Regions from separate parts of the Roseateles paludis genome, predicted to be linked through region 1. Evidence: predicted binding sites of a transcription regulator. Region 1 holds the regulator's gene; each other region holds the start of a gene.
The links. The regulator sigma-54, encoded in region 1, starts transcription at its own class of promoters, with help from an activator protein. The targets are predictions, from matches to a motif close to TGGCANGNAANCTGCTTT.
Positions count from the first base shown of each region.

Region 1 (7,551 bases):
CTCCAAGACATCGCGCCCGGCTCGGCCGTGGCCGCCGCCTTTGAATCCCCCAAGCAGGCCGCCCATGGCGACCTGGCCTGCACGGCCGCCATGCAGCTGGCCAAGCCGCTCAAGGCCAACCCGCGTGAACTCGCCACCCGCTTGATCGCCGCGCTGCAGGCCCAGCCCGCCTTTGAGGCCTGGGTGCAGGCGCTGGAGATCGCCGGCCCCGGCTTCATCAACATCCGCCTCAAGCCCGCCGCCAAGCAGGCCGTGGTGGCCGAGGTGCTGGGCGCCGGCCTGACTTTCGGCAACCGCCCGGCCACCGGCAAACATGTGATGGTGGAGTTTGTCTCGGCCAACCCGACCGGCCCGCTGCATGTGGGCCACGCCCGCCAGGCGGCGCTGGGCGACGCCATGTGCTCGCTGTTCAAGACCCAGGGCCACGAGGTGACCCGCGAGTTCTATTACAACGACGCCGGCGTGCAGATCGCCACGCTCGCCAACTCGACCCAGATGCGCCTCAAGGGCTTCAAGCCCGGTGATGCCGAATGGCCCGAGGCCGCCTACAACGGCGACTACATCCAGGACATCGCTGACGCCTTCCTCGCCAAGCAGACGGTGAAGGCCGACGACCGGGAGTTCACCGCCTCGGGCGATGTGAACGACCTGGACGGCATCCGCCAGTTCGCCGTGGCCTATTTGCGCCACGAGCAGGACCTGGACCTGCAGGCCTTTGGCCTCAAGTTCGACAGCTACTTCCTGGAGTCCAGCGTCTACAACGGCGGCCAGCTCGAGAAGACGGTGGAACGTCTCATCGCCAGCGGCAAGACCTTTGAAGACGGCGGCGCGCTCTGGCTGCGCACCACCGACTACGGCGACGACAAAGACCGCGTGATGCGCAAGACGGAAGGTGGCTACACCTACTTCGTGCCCGACGTGGCCTATCACATCAACAAGTTTGAGCGCGGCTACACGCAGTGCATCAACATCCAGGGCACCGACCACCACGGCACCATCGCCCGCGTGCGCGCCGGCCTGCAGGCGGTGAATCTGGGCATCCCCCAGGGCTTCCCGGATTACGTGCTGCACAAGATGGTCACCGTGATGAAGGGCGGCGAGGAGGTCAAGATCTCCAAGCGCGCCGGCTCCTACGTGACCCTACGTGACCTGATCGACTGGACCAGCCGCGACGCGGTGCGCTTCTTCCTCATCAGCCGCAAGGCCGACACCGAGTTCACCTTCGACGTCGACCTCGCGCTCAAGCAGAACGACGAGAACCCGGTCTTCTATGTGCAGTACGCGCACGCCCGTGTCTGCTCGATCTTGAACAAGTGGGGCGGTGATGTCGCCAGCCTGGCCACGGCCGATCTCAGCCTGCTGACGGCCCCGACCGAAGAGGCGCTGATGCTCAAGCTCGCGGCCTACCCGGACATGCTCTCAAGCGCTGCCGCCAGCCTTGCGCCGCACGACGTGGCCTTCTATGCACGCGACCTGGCCGCCAGCTTCCACAGCTACTACGCCGCCGAGCGCGTGCTCGACCAGGCGCCCGAGCTCTGCCGCGCCCGCTGCGCCTTGCTGGCCGCCACGCGCCAGGTGCTGTCCAATGCGCTGGCCGTGCTGGGCGTGAGTGCGCCGGAGCAGATGAGCAGGGAACAGCCGGAGGCGGTCGAATGAGTGCAGAGAAGAAGGAAAAGGGCGGGTTCTTCGTCGGCGTGATCGTCGGGCTGCTGCTTGGGCTGGCCATTGCACTCGGCGTGGCGCTCTACATCACGAAGGCGCCTGTCCCCTTCATGAACAAGCTGCCCCAGCGCACGGCCGAGCAGGACGCCTCCGAGGCCGAGCGCAACAAGAACTGGGACCCCAACGCCCCGCTGGCCGGCAAGGCTGCCGCCCGCAGCGCCAGCGGCGTGGTGGTGGGTGGGGCCGCGTCGGCGCCGGTGGCGCCGGCGCCAGCAGCCGCAAAGGTAGACGCCAAGCCGGATCACAAGGCCGACGCCAAACCCGAAGCAAAGGCCGACACGAAGCCCGACGCAAAAGCCACGGCGGCGTCCGCCGCGGCGGCGGCCTCGGCAGCCGGCAGCGACCCCACGGTCTACTTTGTCCAGGTCGGCGCCTACGTGCGCGCCGAGGACGCCGAGAGCCAGAAGGCCAAGCTCGCGCTGCAAGGCTTCACCGCCAAGGTGCTGGAGCGCGAGCAGTCCGGCCGCACCGTCTTCCGCGTGCGCATTGGCCCCTTTGACACCCGCGCCGAGGGTGAAGCCCAGCAGACCAAGGTCGAAGGCGCCGGCTTCGAGGCCAACCTCGTCCGCGTCCAGCGCTGAAGGAGTCGCCCATGGTGATGCCCCGCCGCCCCCTCGTGCTTGGACTGCTGCCCGCCAGCTTGGGTCTGCCCCTGGCCGAGGCGCAGGCCCAGGCCGGCCCCATACCGGGCCGCCACTACGCAGTGCGCAACGCTCCGGCCCAGGCTCCAAGCGACCCCACGCGCATCGATGTGGTGGAGTTCTTCTGGTACGGCTGCCCGCATTGCTATGTGTTCGAGCCCGTGATCGAGCAATGGGCCAAGCAGTTGGCGGCAGACGTCAACTTCCGGCGCGTGCACGTGCAGTTCCGCGCCAACATGAAGGGCCACCAGCGCATGTTCTTTGCGCTGGAAGCCCTCGGGCTTGAACCCCAGGTCCGGCCTGCAATCTTCGCGGCCATGCATCGCCAGGGCCAGATGCTCGACGACCTGGAGTCACAGGCGCGCTTTCTGGCCATGGCCGGCGTGGACAGTGCCAAGTACCAGGCCGCCTGGAAGTCCATGGGCGTGGCCACGCGCTGCCTGCAAGCCGACCGCCTGGCTGAAGCCTACGACATCGACGGCGTGCCCTCGATTGGCATCGCCGGCCGCTTCCTGACATCGCCGAGCATGCAGAACACCGCCGAAGGCCTGCCCGAACCCGAACTTGGCCGCCGCGCTGTGCAGGTGGCCGACTACCTCCTCCAACGCCAACGGACCGCCCGATGAAACGCCGCGACCTCTCCGCCCTGATTGCCCTCGCCCCCTTGGCCGACCTGGCCAGCGCACAAGGCGCGCCGGTCGAAGGCAAGCACTACATCCGCCTCGGCCAAGCCCTGCCCAGCACGCCGGGCAAGATCGAGGTCGTCGAGTTCTTCTTCTACCTGTGCCCGCACTGCTTCGCCTTTGACCCGGTGCTGGAACAGTGGGTCAAGACCCTGCCGGCCGACGTCACTTTCCGGCGCGTCCCCATCGGCACCCAGGCCCAGCTCAAGCTGCTGGCCAAGGCCTACTACGGGCTGGAGAGCCTGGGCCAGACCCACGCCACCCACTCGGCACTGTTCAACGCCATCCACCGCGAGCGACTGGACCTGAGCACCGAGGACAAGCTGCTGGCCTTCCTCGGCCGCATCGGGCAGGACCCGGCCAAGGTCAAGCAGGCCATGAATTCTTTCGGCGTCCAGACCAAGGCGCAGCAGGGCCTGAAGCTGGCCGAGTCCAGCGGCGTCGACAGCGTGCCCCAGCTCACCATCGCCGGCCGTTGGCGCACGGGGCCCGGCATCGTTGGCGCACCCGGGCAGGCAGAAACCGTCTCGGGCCAACAAGCCTGCGCCGTTGCGGATTTCCTCATCAAACAGGCACGCGGCAAGGCTTGATTTCGGTCGGGCGCACCGGCGCAGGCGCCTAGAATCGCCTGCAACTTCTGTGCCGCCATGATCCGAAACGCGCCGCTGCTGGCCCCCGCCCTGCTGACCGCCCTGCTCGCCACGCTGTGGGGAGCCCCCGCCGCGCAGGCGGCCAAGACCGACCGGACCCAGCCCTTCGTCATCCAGTCTGACAACGGTGGCGAGGGCAACAAGATCTCGCAGCGCACCCGCCTGACGGGCAATGTGGTGATCTCCCAAGGCACGCTGCAGTTGCGCGCCGAGAGCGTGGACCTGCGCATCACGGCCGACGGCTTCCACCAGGCGCTGGCCAGCGGCACCACCGGCAAGCCGGTCAGCTTCAGCCAGGGGCGCGACGTGCCCGGCGAGAGCGTCCAGGGTCAGGCGGACCAGGTCGAGTTCGACACCAAGAGCGACACCGTGCGCTTCATCGGCAATGCGGTGGTCAAGGTCTTGCGCGGCACGGCCGTGGCCGAGGAGGTCTCGGGCGCCGTGGTGCTCTATGACAACCGCAACGAGGTGTTCCGCTTCGAGGGGGGCCACGCCTCGCCCAACCCGGCCGGCCGTACCCGACTGGTGATCATGCCTCGGGCCTCGGCGGCCGAGGCAGCAGCCTCCGCGGCACCGTTGCCGCTGCAGCCCAGCACCACGCTCACCCCTCCCGCGAAGACCGCTCCGTGATGACTGCCGCGACGGAGAGCCGCCACGAGACTGCCGCGACGGAGAGCCGCCTCGACGCCGAGAGCCTGGCCAAGAGCTACGGCGTGCGCCGCGTCGTCAAGAACGTGCACCTCAGCGTGCGGAGCGGCGAGGTGGTCGGCCTGCTGGGCCCCAACGGCGCCGGCAAGACCACCAGCTTCTACATGATCGTCGGCCTCGTCCGCTCGGACGCGGGCGTGATCCGCATCGACGGCCAGGAGGTGCAGCGCTTGCCCATCCATGCCCGCGCGCGGCTGGGCCTGTCCTACCTGCCGCAGGAGGCCTCGATCTTTCGCAAGCTCAGCGTCGAGCAAAACATCCGCGCGGTGCTGGAGCTGCAGCAGGACGAACGCGGCCGCTCCCTGCCCAAGGCGCGCATCGACGAGCTGCTCGAAGGCCTGCTGCACGACCTCTCCATCGAAAGCCTGCGCCACAGCCCGGCCCCCGCCCTCTCGGGCGGCGAGCGCCGCCGCGTCGAGATCGCCCGGGCGCTGGCCACTCAGCCGCGCTTCATCCTGCTGGACGAGCCCTTTGCCGGCGTGGACCCCATCGCCGTGCTGGAGATCCAACGCATCATCGGCTTCCTCAAGGCGCGCGGCATCGGGGTCCTGATCACCGACCACAACGTCCGCGAGACCCTGGGCATCTGCGACCGGGCCTACATCATCAGCGAGGGCACGGTGCTGGCCCAGGGCACGCCGGACGAGATCGTGGCCAATCCGGACGTTCGCAAGGTGTATCTGGGCGAACACTTCCGCATGTAGGGCAAGAGCGTCCGTCGATGAAGCCCACCCTACAGCTCCGCCTCAGCCAGCACCTGGCGCTGACGCCCCAGCTGCAGCAGTCCATCCGCCTGCTGCAGCTCTCGACCCTGGAGCTGAACCAGGAAGTCGAGCAGATGCTGGCGACCAACCCACTGCTGGAGACGGAGGAGGAGTTCAGCGTCAGCACGCCCGAGCTGGCCAGCAATGCGCCGGCCGAGCGCGACGATGCCGCCCCCGACTACAACGACAGCGCCGAAGCGAACACTGAAACTGCAGGCGAGCGCGAGCTGGCAGCCGACGACTTTGGCACCACCGACCGCGAGGACTGGTCCAACGGCACCGAAGGCGACGACTTCGACGGCATCCGCGAGCTGCCCAGCAGCAGCCCGGCCAGCAGCGGTGACGACGACGGCGAGCGTGGCGAGACCGAGTCGGCCGACATCAGCCTGGCCGAGCACCTGGCCCAGCAGCTGGCCGGCATGCACCTCTCGGCGCCCGAACGCACGGCGCTCCAGATCCTGATCGACTCGCTCAACGAGGACGGCTACCTCGAAGACAGCCTCGAAGAGATTGCCGCCAGCCTGCTGCCCGGCGAGGACGAAGAAAACGCGGAAAGCCGCGAGGAGCTGCTCGACCACCTGCGCATCGCCCTGCGCTGGCTGCAAAGCCTGGACCCCGCCGGCATTGGCGCCCGCAGCCTGCCCGAGTGCCTGTGCCTGCAGCTGGCCACCCACCCGGCCAGCCCCGAGCGCGACCTGGCCGCCACCATCGCGCGCAGCCACCTGGAGCTGATGGCGCGCCGCGACACGCGCCGCCTGCTGCTGGAGACCGGCGCCGACGAGGCCCTGCTGCGCCGCGCTCAAGGCCTGATCACCACGCTGGAGCCCAAGCCCGGCCGCCGCTTTGCCACCAACAGCGCCGCCGCCGTGGTGCCCGACGTCATCGTGCGCAAGACCGGCCCCGGGGGCCGCGAGTTCCGCGTGATGCTCAACCCCGATGTCGCCCCCAAGCTGCGCATCAACGAGCTCTATGCCAATGCCCTGCGCGCCACGCGCGGCGGCATCAGCAACTCGCCGCTGGGCGGGCAGTTGCAGGAGGCGCGCTGGTTCATCAAGAACATCCAGCAGCGCTTCGAGACCATCCTGCGTGTCAGCACCGCCATCGTCGAGCGCCAGCGCGGTTTCTTCCAGCACGGCGAACTGGCCATGAAGCCCCTGGTGCTGCGCGAGATTGCCGACGAGCTGGGTCTGCACGAGTCCACCATCTCGCGCGTCACCACCGCCAAGTACATGGCCACGCCCTGGGGCACCTTCGAGCTGAAGTATTTCTTCGGCTCGGGCCTCAACACCGAGACCGGCGGCGAGGCCTCCAGCACCGCCGTGCGCGCGCTGATCAAGCAGTTCATCGCCGCCGAAGACACCAAGAAGCCGCTGTCGGACAGCGCCATCGCCGGCATGCTCGACGAGCAGGGCATCCAGTGCGCGCGCCGCACCGTCGCCAAGTACCGCGAGGCGATGAAGATCGCCCCGGCCAACCTGCGCAAAGCCCTCTGATCACAGGGCCTACCGGCTGCGGAGCAGCCGGGTGTCGCGTGCTCAACACAGACACGCAAATGTCATGGGCGCTGAACCGCCAAAAAGCACCGATTGGCCCCCTCGCAACTTACCAGGGTCGGTTGTGAGCCCCCCGGAACTGACAGCACACTCAAATTCGCATGCGAGCAAGGCTCCAGGTCGTTGCCGCCGCACAGGGAGAGTGCAGTCACGTGGGCGTTGACCCCATGGCTCTCCTTGTTGTCGGCGCCTGCGCTCGCAGCGTCAACTTTTCAGGAGAGGCTCCCCATGTCCATTTCTTCCGTGTCCAGCAAGCTTTTCGCGACGGCCCTCGTCGCTGTCGGGTTCGTCGTCAGCACCGCCTCCGCCGCATTGCCTCCAGAAGTGCAAGCCAAAGTGGACAAGGCCAAGACCCGCCTGGTCGCGCTGGCAGCCGACCCCGGTGTGATCGCCGCCATCAAGGACGCCAATGCCAAGGGCGACGGCGGCATGACCAATGGCAAGTGGGTCGATCTGCCGGACTCCGACGCCTTCATCCAGGCCCTGCTCAAGTCCAAGGTCAGCCTGCAGATCGCCAAGTGGGAGCAGGAAGACGACAACATCAACAAACTGCTGCTGCGCGACCAGAAGGGCAACCTCGTTGGCGCCAGCGTGCGCCCGCTGATCTGGAACAACGCGACGCGCCCGGTCTTTGCACAAGCCCTCAAGGGCCAGGCCTGGGCCGCTGACGAGATCAAGCCCGACACCTCGACCCAGGTGCCCAGCGTGCACGTGTCAGCGCCGGTGCTGGACCACGGCAAGCCCATCGGCGTGCTGCACGGCGCCGTAACCGCCAAGTGATAGCGCGAAGTGAAAGCGTGCCGGGCTGCTAGCGGCCCGGCTGGATGCAC
Region 1 covers NZ_JBDPZD010000001.1:1,127,024-1,134,574, reverse strand. Annotated here, with positions in the region: gene argS (arginine--tRNA ligase) at 1-1,656, shown strand, start outside; gene ABDJ85_RS05350 (SPOR domain-containing protein) at 1,653-2,303, shown strand; gene ABDJ85_RS05345 (thiol:disulfide interchange protein DsbA/DsbL) at 2,315-2,989, shown strand; gene ABDJ85_RS05340 (thiol:disulfide interchange protein DsbA/DsbL) at 2,986-3,636, shown strand; gene lptA (lipopolysaccharide transport periplasmic protein LptA) at 3,694-4,326, shown strand; gene lptB (LPS export ABC transporter ATP-binding protein) at 4,326-5,108, shown strand; gene ABDJ85_RS05325 (RNA polymerase factor sigma-54) at 5,126-6,661, shown strand; gene ABDJ85_RS05320 (hypothetical protein) at 6,950-7,501, shown strand.

Region 2 (7,551 bases), on a different contig from region 1:
AGCTGCTGCCGCAAGGCCGCCTGCCCATCACCACCCAGCTCATCGCCAGCACCAACGACCCCTGGATGGACCCCGCCACCGCACTGCGCTGGGCGCGGCGCTGGGGCGCGCACCACCGCAACCTGGGCAAGGTCGGGCACATCAATGCCGAGTCCGGCTTCGGCCCCTTCCCACTGGCCCAGCGCTGGGTGGAGTGGCACCGCGCGCGGGCGGCGGCCGAGCAGCGGCATGAGAACGCCAGCTTCCAGGAATGGTCGTTCGGCTACTGACTGCAACGCATTTGCGGGGCGTCTACCCCGCAAATTGCGCATATCGATATCGCCATTGAATCGACGACAAGCCCAGGGTGCCTGCCCACAATCCGGCGCCCATGAACTTCCAACAACTCCGCTCCGTCCGCGAGGCCCAGCGCCGCAACTTCAACCTCACTGAGGTCGCCCAGGCGCTCTTCACCTCGCAGCCCGGCGTCAGCCGCCAGATCCGCGAGTTGGAGGAGGAACTGGGCATTGACCTCTTCGTGCGTGCCGGCAAGCGCCTCACCGGCCTGACCGAGCCCGGCGCCCATGTGCTGCCCATCATCGAGCGCCTGCTGCTGGAGGCCGACAACCTCAAGCACGCCGCTGACGACTTCGCCACCACCGGCAGCGGCCTGCTGCGCGTGGCCGCCACCCACAGCCAGGCCCGCTACGCGCTGCCCCCGGCCGTGCGCGACTTTCGCCTCCAGCACCCCGACGTGAGCCTGCAATTGCACCAAGGCTCCCCGCAGCAGATCGCCCAGTGGCTGCTGCGCGGTGAGGCCGACGTCGGCATCGCCACCGAGGCCCTGGCCCAGTACCCTGACCTCATCGCCCTGCCCTGCTACCGCTGGACCCACGTGGTCATCGTGCCCAAGGGCCACGCGCTGGCCGAGCAGCCGCTGACGCTCGAAGCCCTGGCCCGCGAGCCCATCATCACCTACGAGCCCGGCTACACCGGCCGCTCCCACATCGACGAGGCCTTTGCCGCCGCCGGCCTGCAGCCCCAGATCGCCCTCTCGGCCATGGACGCCGACGTGATCAAGACCTATGTGGAGCTGGGCCTCGGCGTCGGCATCGTCGCCTCCATCGCCTTCGACCCCGAGCGCGACCGCGGCCTGCAAGCCCTCGACGCCCGCCACCTGTTCGCCGACAACATGACCCGCATCGCCGTGCGCCGCAGCGCCTATTTGCGGGACTATGTCTACGCCTTCATCCAGACTTTTGCGCCACCGCTGGTTCGCCAAGCCGTTGAGACAGCGCGAGTGGCTGGCTGACGATCGACCTTTCGGCCTGCGGGTACGTGGCCTTGGTGCTACGGCATCAAAGGGGGAACTTGCAGCGATGACATCCGCGCTGGTTACGCCGCCCGGTGATATGGTGATCATTCACGGTCCACCGAAATCAAGTTTGGCGTCGCAGAACCATGAAGTCGTTCAGTCAGCGGAAAGGACTCAAGCCAATCGCCGAAGTGGCGCAAGTTGGCTCGATGAACGACGTACTCCGCAACGCGCTCTGGAACGCGCTCGACTTCGCGTTCTGGTCGACCGACGGATTCCTCTACGGGCATCATGGTGGCCACGGGGAGATTGAGAACTTCAGCCGCCTGCTTTGGGCGCAATATTTCAAGCAGCCAGTCGATTCGAGGCCTGGTTATGGCTACACCAATCGCGGTCGTCTCATCCTGGATGAGATCCGAAAGTACTACTTTGGCTGTAAGTGGAACGAGGTCTACGACTTCCTCGAGTTCTTGGTACGTGTCTACAGCAAAGAGAAACCTCGTCTCGCCGACTTTCTGAATCGGGTGCTCGAGGGGGAGCTAGCTGGCTACAAGTTCATTGATGGAACGCTTGTAGACATCACTGATCCGCAAGAAAGTCAAATGCTCGCCGAAGCACTGACCGACACGAGGTTCAAGCCGGTTGCCACTCACCTCGAAAGAGCTTTGGGTTTGCTCGCCGATCGCAAGCAGCCCGACTACCGAAACTCCATCAAGGAGTCGATCTCCGCCGTCGAGGCGATGGCTCGAATCGTTTCCGAGAATCCCAAAGCCACCCTAGGCGAAGCGCTGAAGGTCTTGGAGAAGAAGGGCCATCTTCATCCTGCGCTGAAAGACGGCTTCTCCAAGCTGTACGGTTACACGAACGATGATGACGGGATTCGGCATGCCATGCTTGAGGAGCCGAATATCGATCAGTCCGATGCCAGGTACTTCCTGCTTTCCTGTACATCGTTCGTCAACTACCTGAAGGCGAACCTCGCCTAGTGGCGCTTCACGCTTCGCTGGAGGCAATGTGGCTGCTCCGGACCATCGCAACGGCTCAGAAGGGTCCTGCCGGAAATTGCCGGCCGAAAAACTGCTCCAGACGCCGGGCATTCACCCACAGTCGCCATCCTCACGGAATCTGATCCCGAGAGGTCTAGCTACTCTCTGACTGATCAGGCCTGTTGGTCGCCAAGCGCCTGCCGCAGCCCGCGCCATATGCGGTCCCCGCATTTCAAAGCCGGATTCCATTCGTTCTCACTCATGAGACGAATTTCTAGAGTGCAGACATCGGCAACGCATCAAAGATTCCGCCATGTCCCGCACCCTCCGTCCCCTGCAGCTCACCCTCGCTTCACAACGCTTGGCAGGCATCACCCGGTTCGCGGCAACGGTCGTCGCCACATTCGCCGCAGTGGCCGCACTGGCCCTGCCGAGTGCCGCCTCGGCCCAGGCGCTGCTCAACGTCTCCTACGACCCAACGCGTGAGCTGTACCAGGACTTCAACAAGGCCTTCATCGCCCAGTCCAAGACGCCCGTCACGGTGCGCCAGTCGCACGGCGGGTCGGGCAAACAGGCGCGAGCAGTGATCGACGGGTTGGAGGCCGATGTGGTGACGCTGGCCCTGGCCTATGACATTGACGTGCTGGCCGACAAGGGCTTGCTGGCGGCGGACTGGCAAAAGCGCCTGCCCAACAACGCCAGCCCCTACACGTCCACCATCGTCTTCCTCGTGCGCAAGGGCAACCCCAAGCACATCGACGACTGGGCCGACCTGGCGCGCACCGGCATCGACGTCATCACCCCCAACCCCAAGACCAGCGGCGGCGCGCGCTGGAATTACCTGGCGGCCTGGGGCTTTGCGCTCAAGCAGCCGGGCGGCAATGCCGAGTCGGCCAAGGCCTTTGTGAAGCGGGTCTATGCCAACGTCAAGGTGCTGGACTCGGGCGCGCGCGGCGCCACCACCACCTTTGTCGAACGCGGCATTGGCGATGTGTTGATCGCCTGGGAGAACGAGGCCCAGCTGGCCATCAAGGAGCTGGGGCCCACCAAGTTCGACATCGTCACGCCCAAGCTCTCCATCCTGGCCGAGCCACCGGTGGCCGTGGTGGACAAGGTGGCCGCCAAGCACGGCAGCACCGCGCAGGCCCAGGCGTATCTGCAGTACCTGTACAGCCCGGCCGGCCAGGAGATCGCGGCGCGGCACTACTTCCGCCCGCGTGATGCGCAGGTGGCGGCGCGCTATGCCAAGCAGTTTGCGCCGGTCAAGCTCTTCACCATCGACGAGCTGTTCGGCGGCTGGCGCCAGGCGCAGAAGACGCACTTCGACGACGGCGGCGTCTTCGACCAGATCAGCACCAGCATCGGGCGCTGAGCGGCGCCCATACCCGCGCAGGCCGAGCTCTCAGGCCGCCGCCATCGTCACGTGGGCTGGCGTTGGTCGGGGCGCAACGCGCCCTGCCAAAGTGTCGAATTGGTTTACATCTGGCTTGGGGAAGCTGACGGGCCCCGGCATCGACTGCCCGCAACCTGTTGATTGACAAGGGTCGGTGCGCCTGCGACTCCGTATGGCTCATAAATTGCTAATTAGGCATCAGTTATCACACCGCACCGGCAGATATGCCGGATAGCCATCCAACCGGGAGTTAACTGAACATGCGCAACTTTCTCAAAGCCTTGTCCCTAGGCCTGGCCGTCGCCTCAGGTGCTGCATCGGCGGGGCCGACCACGCTCATCTACATCAACAGCAGCAGTGGCGATCTGTACTCATACGACTCGGCCAACGCCTACGCCGAAACCCTGATCGCAACGGGAGCTGGCGCGTACAGCATTTCCTCTGGCCCAGCGGCCAATACCTTGTACATCCAAGGTGTGGGCGCTAGCCTGTCAACCTATAACCTCGTGACGAATACGCAAACCGCCGTTGGTGGCAGCGTGCCAGGCAACGCACTGGGCGAAGGCCGGGATGGCCTGCTCTATGCCGGCAGTGGCACGTCGCTGTACAGCGTCAATCCGCTAGACGGCGCTTCAACGCTCATTGGCGGTGGCGCCTGGAGCTATGCGGGCGATATTGCGGTCGATCCAACTGCCCTGTTGGACATGTACGGTGCGGTCGCCACTGGCGGTGGCGTGGCCTTGGTCAAGATCAACAAGGCGACTGGTGCGCAAACGCTGATCGGCAACTTTGGCGTGAGTGGCTCGATCTTCGGCCTCGGCTTCGCGCTGGACGGCACGCTGTTCGCGACAGGCCCCGATGCCCTCGGTGGCAGCGGCATCTACACAGTGGACAAGTCGACCGGTGCCGCGAGCTTGGTGCATTCGCTGCGTTATGAGGCCTTCGACATGGCGACCCAGCCTTTCGAAACGAAAGAACCCAACCCCGTGCCGGAACCCGCTTCTCTCGCTCTCGTTGGGTTGGCGCTGCTGGGTATGGCTGGCGCACGCCGACGCCGCCAGAGCTGAGCCCGCAGGTCAACGCATCTTCAAAGCCCCGTCGCGCTCGCTGCGCGGCGGGGCTTTTGCTATCCAGATCAGCGCGTCCAGCGCTCCGTCACAGCCTTGACGCGCTCGCCAAAGGCGCGGGCGGTGGCCAGGTCGCCGGGCACCATTTCGTCGGCCGAGGCGTCGCTCGGCGTCTGGGTGATGAGGCCGGCGTAGCCGCCGAGGTTGTTGATGTCGTCGCGCGTGGCAGCCTTGTGGTTGGGGGCCTTCATGCCCATGCCCACCCAGATCATTCCGTGCTGCTGGCTCAGGGTGTGCAGGTACTGCATGGTGCCCTGCTTGTCGCCATTGAGGGTGGCGGAGTTGGTGAAGCCTGCGGCGATCTTGTCCTTCCAGGCCTGGGCGTACCAAGGCTTGCTGGAGGCATCGGCGAAGCGCTTGAACTGCCAGCTCGGGCCGCCCATGTAGGTGGGCGTGCCGAAGACGATGGCGTCGGCTGCCGCGAGGGTGGCCCAGTCGGCATCGCTCAGGGTGCCTTCGGCATTGATGGGCAGCAGCTGCGCGCCGGCCGCAGTGGCCACGGCCTCGGCGACCTTGGCGGTATGGCCGTAGCCGGAGTGGAAGAGAACGACGATCTTGCTCATGAGGGAACTCCTGTTGAATGAGGGGCGGTGTCAGGCACCGAGGTCGAAAACGAGCACTTCGGCGTCCTGGCCGCCGGAGACGCTGATGAGAGAGGTCTCGCTGAGCTGCAGCGCATCACCGGCGGCCAGACGCTGGCCGTTGACGGTGAGGCTGCCGCGCGCGAGGTGCACATAGGCCAGGTGGCCGGCGCTCAAGGCCAGCTCGGCCTGCTCGTCACCATTAAACAGCCCGGCGTACATGCGGGCGTGGGCGTGGATGGACAGCGAGCCCTCGGCCCCATCGGGCGAGGCCACCAGGCACAGGCGGCCGCGCTTGCGCTCGGGTCCGAAGTGCTGCTGCTCGTAGCGCGGCGCCACGCCGGCGGTGTGGGGCTGGATCCAGATCTGCAGCAGGTGGCAGGTGTCCTGCAGCGAGGGGTTGACCTCGCTGTGCATCACGCCGGTGCCGGCGCTCATGCGCTGCACGTCGCCCGCCTGGACCAGGCCCTGGTGCTCGCCGGAGCTGCCCATCCGATCCCGATGCGCCAGCGTGCCGGCGAGCGGGTAGGTCAGGATCTCCATGTCGCGGTGCCCGTGCATGCCAAAGCCGGTGCCGGGCGCGATCAGGTCGTCGTTGATGACGCGCAGCGGCCCGAAGCCCATGCGCTGCGGGTCGTGATAGTCCGCGAACGAGAAGCTGTGGAAGGACTTCAGCCAACCGTGATCGGCGTGGCCGCGCTGGGAGGAGGAGATGAAGGTTTGCATGGCCGAGATCTTGGGGCTGGGCCCGATCCCGACCATGCTGGCGCCGTTGACGGCGCCGTTCAATTCATTCGAATGGGCTCAGCCTTCAATCGCCCTTGAAGCCGCTGGCCTTGACCAGGGCCGCCCAGCGCGGGGCCTCGCTGCGCAGCATCTGCTCGGTTTCAGCGCGCGAGGTGCCCAGCACGCGGAAGCCCGCCTCCTGCAGCTTGGTCTTGGTGGCTGGGTCCTGCAGGGCGGCCACGGCTTGGCGGTTCAGCTGGTCCAGCACGGCGGCCGGCGTGCCATGCGGCGCAAACAGCGCGAACCAGGCCGAGAAGTCGATCTTGGGCAGGCCCAACTCGGCAAAGGTGGGGACGTCGGGCAGCACAGGCGAACGCGTGGCACTCGTGGTGGCCAGCGCGCGCATCTTGCCGCCCTTGATCTGCGCGGCGCCGAGGGCCGTGGAGACGAAGGACGCGGCCACCTCGCCGGCGACGATGGCGGTCACCGCGTCGCCGGTGGCCCGGTAGTGCACGGGCTCGACGGCAAAGCCACCGGCCTCGGCCAGCATCTCGGCGCCAAAGTGGCCCGGCGTGCCGGCGCCAAAGGTGGCCAGGTTGACGCGCTTGCCGCCCGTGCCATTGGCCTTGGCGAACTTCAAGAAGTCGGCAAAGCTGGCGTAGGGCGCATTGACGGGCACGACGAGCACGAAGTCCGAGCGCACCAGCTCGCTGACGCCGACCAGCTCCTTGGCCGGGTCATAGGGCAGCTTGGTGAAGGCCGGCGGGGCGATGCTGATGGAGCCCACCTCGCCAATCAGCAGGTTGTAGCCATCGGCGGGGCTCTTGGCCACGGCCTGCGCGGCGATCTGGCCGCCGGCACCGGCACGGTTGTCGATCACGACCTGCTGCTTGAGCAACTCGCCCAGCTTGGCGCCGACGAGGCGCGTCACCACGTCGGGGCCGGTGCCGGGCGGGAAGCCGACGAGCAGCTTCACCGGACGTTCCGGCCAAGTCTGCGCCTGGGCCGCCAGCGGGGCCAGGCCCAGGGCGGGCAACAGCGAGAGCAGGTCACGGCGGCGAGGCAGGCGAGTGGTCATGGGCAGGCCTTTCGGGGCAGCTTGTTGAGGCGGCGCAGTGTCGCCAGCACGGGCCGGCGGCGCTGTCATCCGTGAGGACGACAGGCCCGCCTGGCGGCCCCGGCGCTGGCTACAGTGCGCCGCGCCATGACGCACAACTGCCCTCGCCGGATCTCAGTGCGGACCTCAGTGCCTAAGCGCCTGGGCCTGCCCAAAGCGCGCAAACAGCTCGCTGCGGAAGTGCAGCCCGAGGCGCGCAAAAGCGCGGGCGCGGTAGGTCTTGACGGTAGGCACGGTGAGCCCCAGGTCGGCGGCAACACCGTCATAGGTCCAGCCCCGCAGCAGCCGCTCGCAAACATCCAGCTCGCGCGCCGTCAGCGCGGGGGC
Region 2 covers NZ_JBDPZD010000003.1:199,940-207,490, reverse strand. Annotated here, with positions in the region: gene ABDJ85_RS12220 (RBBP9/YdeN family alpha/beta hydrolase) at 1-269, shown strand, start outside; gene ABDJ85_RS12215 (CysB family HTH-type transcriptional regulator) at 371-1,291, shown strand; gene ABDJ85_RS12210 (AbiJ-NTD4 domain-containing protein) at 1,441-2,280, shown strand; gene ABDJ85_RS12205 (sulfate ABC transporter substrate-binding protein) at 2,594-3,652, shown strand; gene ABDJ85_RS12200 (PEP-CTERM sorting domain-containing protein) at 3,934-4,740, shown strand; gene ABDJ85_RS12195 (flavodoxin family protein) at 4,809-5,363, opposite strand; gene ABDJ85_RS12190 (pirin family protein) at 5,394-6,107, opposite strand; gene ABDJ85_RS12185 (Bug family tripartite tricarboxylate transporter substrate binding protein) at 6,193-7,185, opposite strand; gene ABDJ85_RS12180 (helix-turn-helix transcriptional regulator) at 7,351-7,551, opposite strand, start outside.
Region 2: the regulator sigma-54 is predicted to act here: its motif matches at 3,847-3,864, upstream of ABDJ85_RS12200 (PEP-CTERM sorting domain-containing protein).

Region 3 (7,551 bases), on a different contig from region 1:
CTCATAGAGCAGATAGTAGGAATAGGCAACCAACGCGAATTGCCAACCTCGATCAGCACCAAAAACAAAACCAACCACCCCGGCTATCAGAGCAATTACCAAAGACAGCCCCACAAAAATATAATACGGCAAAATCGCCGCATAATAGTCCTCAGGCTGCTCGAAATAGAAATGCTCGTCAGCGTAAAAATTGTGATGGATGGTCACATGCTCATAAACCACGGGCATCAAACGCATCCGGTGATGCATGGGATAGCGATGCAGCCAGTACTCAATACCGTTCGCGACCAAAAAGTAGGCAGGCAGCGAGATCCAGAACCAAATATCAAATGCTTCAATCCGCCAAACAATAAAACCAAGGATTGAGAGCAAAAGCAAGAAAACTGCCAGCACATACACCGTCCCGCTGGGGCGGCGCCGTACGCTTTCGCGGAAGCTGGCCCGATATTCGTTTGAGCCAAATTTCGGCCCCCTATCCGGCAACTCTGGCTTGTCAGTGCGCATGGCATTCACCCCATCGGGCCGTCAGTTGGCTGATTTCTGCAGCTTCTTCAGCAATTCATTGACTTCGGCTTGCCGCGGATACCGTGAGCCCTCATAGGCGAGCCGATCCAACTCTGCGCGAGCAAGTGTCAAATCGCCCGCCTTCAAAGCAATCCGAGCCAAGGTCAGACGAGCATCTTGCAAATCAGGCGCCATGGATACAACCTGCCGTTGCAACTCCATGGCCTGCTTGATTTGCCCGGCCTCCGCCAGCGCTGCCGCATAGGTATCCATCACCGCAGGGACCTTGGGAGCCAATTTTCGGGCTCGCTCGGCATACTCCAACGCACCCGTTTTGTTCTGGTTCATCAGCGCCCATGCCATATTGTTGTTGGCATTGACATGCTCCTTATTCACCGCCAGCACCTTGCCGAATTCAGCTTCTGCCAAAGGCCAATCACCAGCGCGCATGGCGGTCGTGCCCACCTGGAAGACAAATTTGATGTCTTCAGGGTGCTTGGCCTCCCACTCAGCGGCAAATCGGCGCGCCTCGTCACGCTGCTGCATCTGACCCAGCACATCAAAGAGACGAATGGCTGCGGTGGTCGACGGCGTCTTGCTGAGAGAAGTTCGGAGCGCGCTGGCGGCGGCCGGCCACTGCTTTGAATCGATATGAACGCTGGCTTCAAGCAGGAACCCTATTCCGTCCATCGGGCGCGCCGCTTGGATCTTCTTGGCCAAGGCCAGCGCCTCTTTGAAGCGCTTTTCCGCCGCGAAAAACTCTATTTGCTTGGCCTGCGCATCCAAGAGATTCGGTGCAACGTCCAAGGCCTTGCGCAACGCACCGATTGCTGAAGCCCGGTCGCCTCGCTCCAAATACAAATCGACCAGACGCATCTGTGGCACGGGTGAGTTTGGCGTGATGCTCGCAAGCTTCCTGAACGTGGTAACCGCCTGCAGGTATTCCCCCTTGGCACGCTGAGCTCGGCCCAATACGTCAAGTAGTTGGGGATCATCAGGAATTGCGGCCACCGCCTCCTGCGCGACCTGCAAACCTTCCTTTGACTTCCCGATGCGCAGTAGATATTCGGCGTAAGCAACACGGCCTTCGACCCGAGTTGGATTCTTAGCAACCACTTGCTTGAGCGTCTCTTCCACAGCCTCCTGGGGATCCCCCATGCGAGCGCGCAAATCGGCAATTGCCAAAAGGGCGTACAGGTTCCCTGCATCTTTGGCCAGAATCGCATCAAACCGACTTTTCGCCGCCTTCAAATCCTTGGCCTCAATATCCAGCGCTCCCAAGGCCCGGGCGGCAGGAAAATAGGTCTCGTCACGCTTGAGCGACTTCAAATATGCCTCGCGCGCGGCAGTCACATCCCCCTTGGCGGCCATAACCTTCCCCCTCAGGTAAGACGCAAGCGGGGATTTTTCATCCTTCTCCTCAAGGCGAACCAGGGCAGGCAAAGCGGTGTCGAGCCGTGCCTGCCGCAGCAGTACCGAAACCAAGGCTAAATCAGCAAAGGTGGACTTGTCGCTGCTGGCAATACGCTCCAGTGCATCCAGCCCCTCGGCCGCCTGCCCTTGCGCAATGCGGCTCAGTGCCATCGTTGTCCGGATTTGAGGATCCGACGGGCTGCTACGCGCCGCACGTTCCAACAGGACTTGCGCCTTGGCCGGATTGCCTTCGTGCAGATAAGCCTCGGCAGCGATGGACAACGCATTTGCCGAAGGCTCTGGCAAGTCGAGCAGCGGCTGGAGCGTCCTCAACGCCTTGTCGGTATGACCCTGCCGCACCTGAATCTGTGCCAGCAAGGGTCGACTCGAATCCATCGACGGCCCTGAGTTGACCGCCCGCGTCAAATAGCTTTCCGCGAGGGTCATTGCACCGCTTCGGTATTCAATCTCACCGGCCAGCAGCAGCGCCCTTGGATCCGGGTTTTTGGCCTTGAGCAACGGCTGGGTCAAATCACGCGCCAAGCGCAGATTCCCTTCCAGATATTCAGCCTGCGCACGAAACAGCATCGCAATCGGACTGCGCGGCATCAACTTGCGCATCTGATCCAGCTGAGCCCTGAGCGCTGCCTTGTCACCTTGGCCGTAATAGAGCGCCAGCAACTCGGCGTGTGCACTGACGAGCGTCGGCTCAGACTTCAAGGCTTCACGTTGGCTGGCGATGGCGCCAGGGATGTCTTTTTTGTAGTGCCGCAGCAAGACACCCTTTGCGTGCAATGCCTGCGCAAGTTGGGGCGATTGCTTGAGCACTTCGTCGATCAGCGCCAGCGCGGCCTCGGGTTTGCCTTCGGACCAAAGCATGTTTGCCAGGGCCGCACTCGCGACCGGGTGCTTCGGCACCGCCTGCAAAGCCGCATCAATCGCCCGCCTTGCCGCTGGCGTATCGCCCTGCGTGGCCCAAGCCGCAGCCAGACCGACCTGAAGTTCAGCCATCGCAGCGGGGCTGTCAAACTTCTTGCCCGCGTAAGTCTTGATGGCCTCGTCGGCCCGGCCCATCGCCGTCAAAGCCTTGACGAGTTCAGGCACGACATCCGACTCCGCCTGCCCCTGCAGCAACGCCTTGCGCAATTCGACTTCCGCCTCGATGGGCTGCCCTGCATCGAGCAATGTTTTGCCCAGCAAAAATCTCACCGGCGCTGAATCAGCCTTTTGCAAGGCCTCCTTCAACGTGATCATGGCTGCGGGCTTGTCCCGCTTGGCAATCTGGCGCCGCGCCTCCTCGAGAGGGTCACCCCGACTCCCCCAATCACAGGCCTGCATAAGTCCAGTGACTGCGAGGACGCTCACCAAAACCCGAAATCTGCCTGTATGCATCGAAGACCCTGAGGACGATGGAACACCTTGTTGACGACGCGCACGCCCGACAGCTCCGTCGGCAAACCAGTCCCGTCAACGATCAAAGCATCGTACAGCGCAGGGCCTTGGCAGCGCGGCGATTCGAACCCGAGATTGGCACCAGCGGGAAGACAAACGTCACCTTTGCCGCGTGCGTCGCGTAGACGAGCCTTAATTTGGGCAGGCAACCGGCCTGAGCGCGGCATTCAGTCGGCCAAGCGCAACCTACCGTGATGCCGCGCGAAGCATGTATGGCGCGCCAAAGACAACGCCAAGCACCGCCGAGCGGTGTCGACATCCTTTACACAAGCCGACCTCATCCAGCCTTCCGCCGCCAAGATGTCGACCAAGCCATTGATATACAAGGTATTTTTTAATCTGGCACAGACGTTGCGAATCCCAGGCACGAGGAGAACCTTCACAGGAACTTCTGCAAACTAACCCACAGGCTCTGCCTGCGGCCCACTTAGGAGAGATCATGAATGCATTTCTGAAGACCGCGATTGCTGGTGCTGCTGCAGGCCTCGCACTCGCTGCGCAAGCTGTCGTCATTGACGACTTCAACAACCCTAGCCCTGGCAATCAAACCGTTTACGACACGCAAATTTCGAGCACGGTTGGTGACAGTTCGTCGTACAGCGGTGCCGGTATTCTTGGCGGTCAACGTGATTTGTACGTCATCAAGACCGGTATCGAGGATTCTGGCCTTGCTGGCGCCATCAGCGCATCCGTAGAGAACGGCAAGTACTCGTTCAACTCGGGCTCCGGTCAGTCCGGCGTTGGCATCATCCGTTGGGATGGTTTGGCCAACACCGGCTTCAACCAGAACGTTGGTGACACGATCGCCACCAATCTGAGCAACGCTATCGGTTCGATCAACGGCAACGGTTTCGCTGCGACCGACCTGCAGACGACCGGCTCCGGCGCTTTCGTACTGGACGTGATCAGCGCTGATGCTGGCTTCAACTTCACGTTGCAAGCCTTCTCCAACGGCGGCACGCAGTTCTCGTCGTTCACGGCCGTGTCGGCCGGCGGCCCTGGCACTTACATCATCCCGTTCAGCGTGTTCTCGTTCGTGCCGGCACTGCAGTGCGCTGGTGGCGCGGCCTCTGGTTGCGCGGACTTCTCGCAGATCACTGCGCTGCAAGCCATCATCAACTTCCCGGGCGCTCCGGTGGTTGACGTTGACCTGCGCATCGACATCGTCGACAACGTGGTTCCCGAGCCCGCCGCTCTGGGCCTGGTTGGCCTGGCCCTGGTGGGTGCTGGTGTGGCCCGCCGCCGCGCCCGCAAGGCTGCCTAATAGCCCCTCTCGGCGGCGGTTTCGACCGCTGCCTGAGCAAAACAAAGAGAGCCGCGTGATGCGGCTCTCTTTTTTTGTGCTCACCGCCTTGCAGACCAAGCTTGCCAGGCAACGGTGTTCAATTCGGGTCATCCAGCGTTGCGAAGTGGCCGCCTCACGCCACGACGGCGGGCGTCCTCCCTATTAGGGGCTTATTGCCAAATGACCGAGTGCCTAGTCGTTCGCCGCTCGCAGCGGGCTCGCGGCACGGTCAACAAATCGATGCGTGATGCTGGCTTCGAGCCCGGCGGCGTCCAAGCCGCATGCCGCCATCAGCTTGGCCGGATCTCCATGCTCAACGAACTCGTCAGGCAGGCCCAGTTGGAGCACCGGGATGTCGATGCCGGCCGCATGCAGACTCTCTGAAACAGCAGAGCCGGCCCCCCCCATCACACAACCATCTTCGATGGTGACGATTGCGTCGTGGGTCCGGGCGATTTCTGCCACCAAGGCCTCGTCAAGCGGTTTAACGAAGCGCATATTGACCACCGTGGCGTCGAGCCGTTCGCCAGCGACCAAGGCTGGGTGCAGGACGGTGCCGAACGCCAGCAGCGCAATTCGTTTGCCAGTACCGACACCTACGCTCGACCGCCGCCGGATCTCTCCGCGCCCCCAGGGCAATGCAGACATCAGCTTGCGCGGCACCACGCCAGCACCTGCTCCGCGTGGGTAGCGCACAGTGGCCGGGCCGCTGTGCTGGAACGCCGTGTAGAGCGCCTGCCGGCATTCATCTTCATCCGAAGGTGTCAGCACCGCCATATTGGGAATGCAGCGCGTGAAGGCAATGTCGTAATTGCCCGCGTGCGTTGCGCCATCCGCTCCGACCAGTCCGGCCCGATCCAGGGCGAAGACGACAGGCAGGTTCTGGATGGCGACGTCGTGAATCAGCTGATCGTAGGCGCGCTGCAGGAAGGTCGAGTAGATGGCCACGACGGGCTTCAAGCCCTCGCAGGCCAAGCCGGCCGCAAAGGTGACCGAATGCTGCTCGGCAATGCCGACGTCGTAGTAGCGCTCGGGGAAGCGCTTGTGGAACTCGACCATGCCGGACCCCTCGCGCATGGCGGGGGTGATGCCCACGAGGCGTTGGTCCTGCTCGGCCATGTCGCAGAGCCAATCGCCAAACACCTGGGTGAAGCTCAGCTTGGGCGGCGTTGCCGGCTTGACGAAACCCACAGCCGGGTCGAACTTGCCGGACGCGGCGTGGTACTTGACGGGGTCGGCCTCGGCCAACTTATAGCCAGCACCCTTCCTCGTGATGATGTGGAGGAACTGGGGCCCACGCTTTTCACGCAGGTTCTCCAGCATCGGGACCAGTGCATCCAGGTCGTGGCCATCGATGGGGCCGACGTAGTTGAAGCCGAATTCTTCAAAGATGGTGCCGGGCACCACCATGCCCTTGGTGTGCTCTTCGAACCGCCGCGCGAACTCGTAGAACGGGGTGTTCTTGAGCACGCTTTTGGCGCCTTCCCGCGCAGCCGAGTAGAAGCTGCCGCTCATCAAGCGCGCCAGATATTTGTTCAGCGCACCCACCGGCGGGCTGATGGACATGTCGTTGTCGTTGAGGATGACGAGCAGGTCGCCCATCAGGCCGCCGTGCGAAACCCCGGCGTTGTTCAGCGCCTCGAAGGCCATGCCGGCCGTCATCGAGCCATCGCCAATGATGGCCACGGCGCGCCGGTCTTCGCCTTTGAGCCGGGCGGCCATCGCCATGCCATGGGCAGCTGAAATGCTGGTGGATGAATGGCCGGTGCCGAATGTGTCGTACTCGCTCTCATCACGGCGGGGAAAGCCGCTGATGCCGCCCAACTGGCGCAGCGTGCCCATGCGATCACGGCGTCCGGTGAGGATCTTGTGCGGGTAGGTTTGGTGGCCCACGTCCCATACCAGCCGGTCATGGGGCGTGTTGTAGACGTAATGCAGGGCGACCGTCAGTTCGACCGTGCCCAGGTTGGAGCCGAAATGCCCCCCCGTCTTGGACACGCTTTCCACAACAAAGGCCCGCAGCTCGTCGGCCACACGCCGCAGCTCGGTGCGCGGCAGCCGTCGCAGGTCGGCTGGATCGTTGATGGTGTTCAGCAGCGGGAATTCCATCAGCTATCCCTCTCCACGACGGAATCCGCCAGCAGTTCGAGCAATCGCGTGTCTGCCAGCCCGCTGGCCGCCAGTGCCGCCTTGGCCTCGGCGCAAAGCTCATCGGCCAATTGGCGTGCGGGGTCCAGGCCCAGCACGCTCACATAGGTCGGCTTGTTGGCATCCTGGTCCTTGCCAGCCGTTTTGCCCAGCACGGCGGAATCCTGGGTGACGTCCAGGATGTCATCGACCACCTGGAAAGCCAGCCCGATGGCGGCGCCGTAGATCTCAAGCTGCTGCAGCGCCTGTTCGCCGCACTGCCCGCAGGCCGCACCCATCGTCACGCTGGCCTGCAACAGCAGCCCCGTCTTGCGGCGATGCATGTCACGCAGCGTGGCTTCGTCCAGTTGCTTGCCAATGCTGGCCAGGTCGATCGCCTGGCCACCGGCCATGCCGGCATGGCCGGCGGCACGCGCCAGCAAGGCACACAAGCGGGCCTGCAAGGCTGGCGGGATACCTTCTTCGGGGGTCAGCACCTCAAAGGCCAGCGCCTGCATCGCGTCGCCCGCCAGCATGGCCTGGGCCTCACCGAACTGGACGTGCGTGGTGGGCTTGCCGCGCCTCAACACATCGTCGTCCATGCAGGGCATGTCGTCGTGGACCAGGGAATAGGCATGGATCAGCTCCACAGCGCAAGCGGAGCGCATGGCAGCCAGCGCATTGCCGCTCACCGTCTCACTGGTGGCCAGCACCAGCAGGGGCCGCAGCCGCTTGCCGCCTCCCAGCACCGCATAGCGCATCGCTTCGCC
Region 3 covers NZ_JBDPZD010000002.1:97,944-105,494, forward strand. Annotated here, with positions in the region: gene ABDJ85_RS06345 (sterol desaturase family protein) at 1-504, opposite strand, end outside; gene prsT (XrtA/PEP-CTERM system TPR-repeat protein PrsT) at 526-3,309, opposite strand; gene ABDJ85_RS06355 (PEP-CTERM sorting domain-containing protein) at 3,809-4,633, shown strand; gene dxs (1-deoxy-D-xylulose-5-phosphate synthase) at 4,847-6,763, opposite strand; gene ABDJ85_RS06365 (polyprenyl synthetase family protein) at 6,763-7,551, opposite strand, start outside.
Region 3: the regulator sigma-54 is predicted to act here: its motif matches at 3,710-3,727, upstream of ABDJ85_RS06355 (PEP-CTERM sorting domain-containing protein).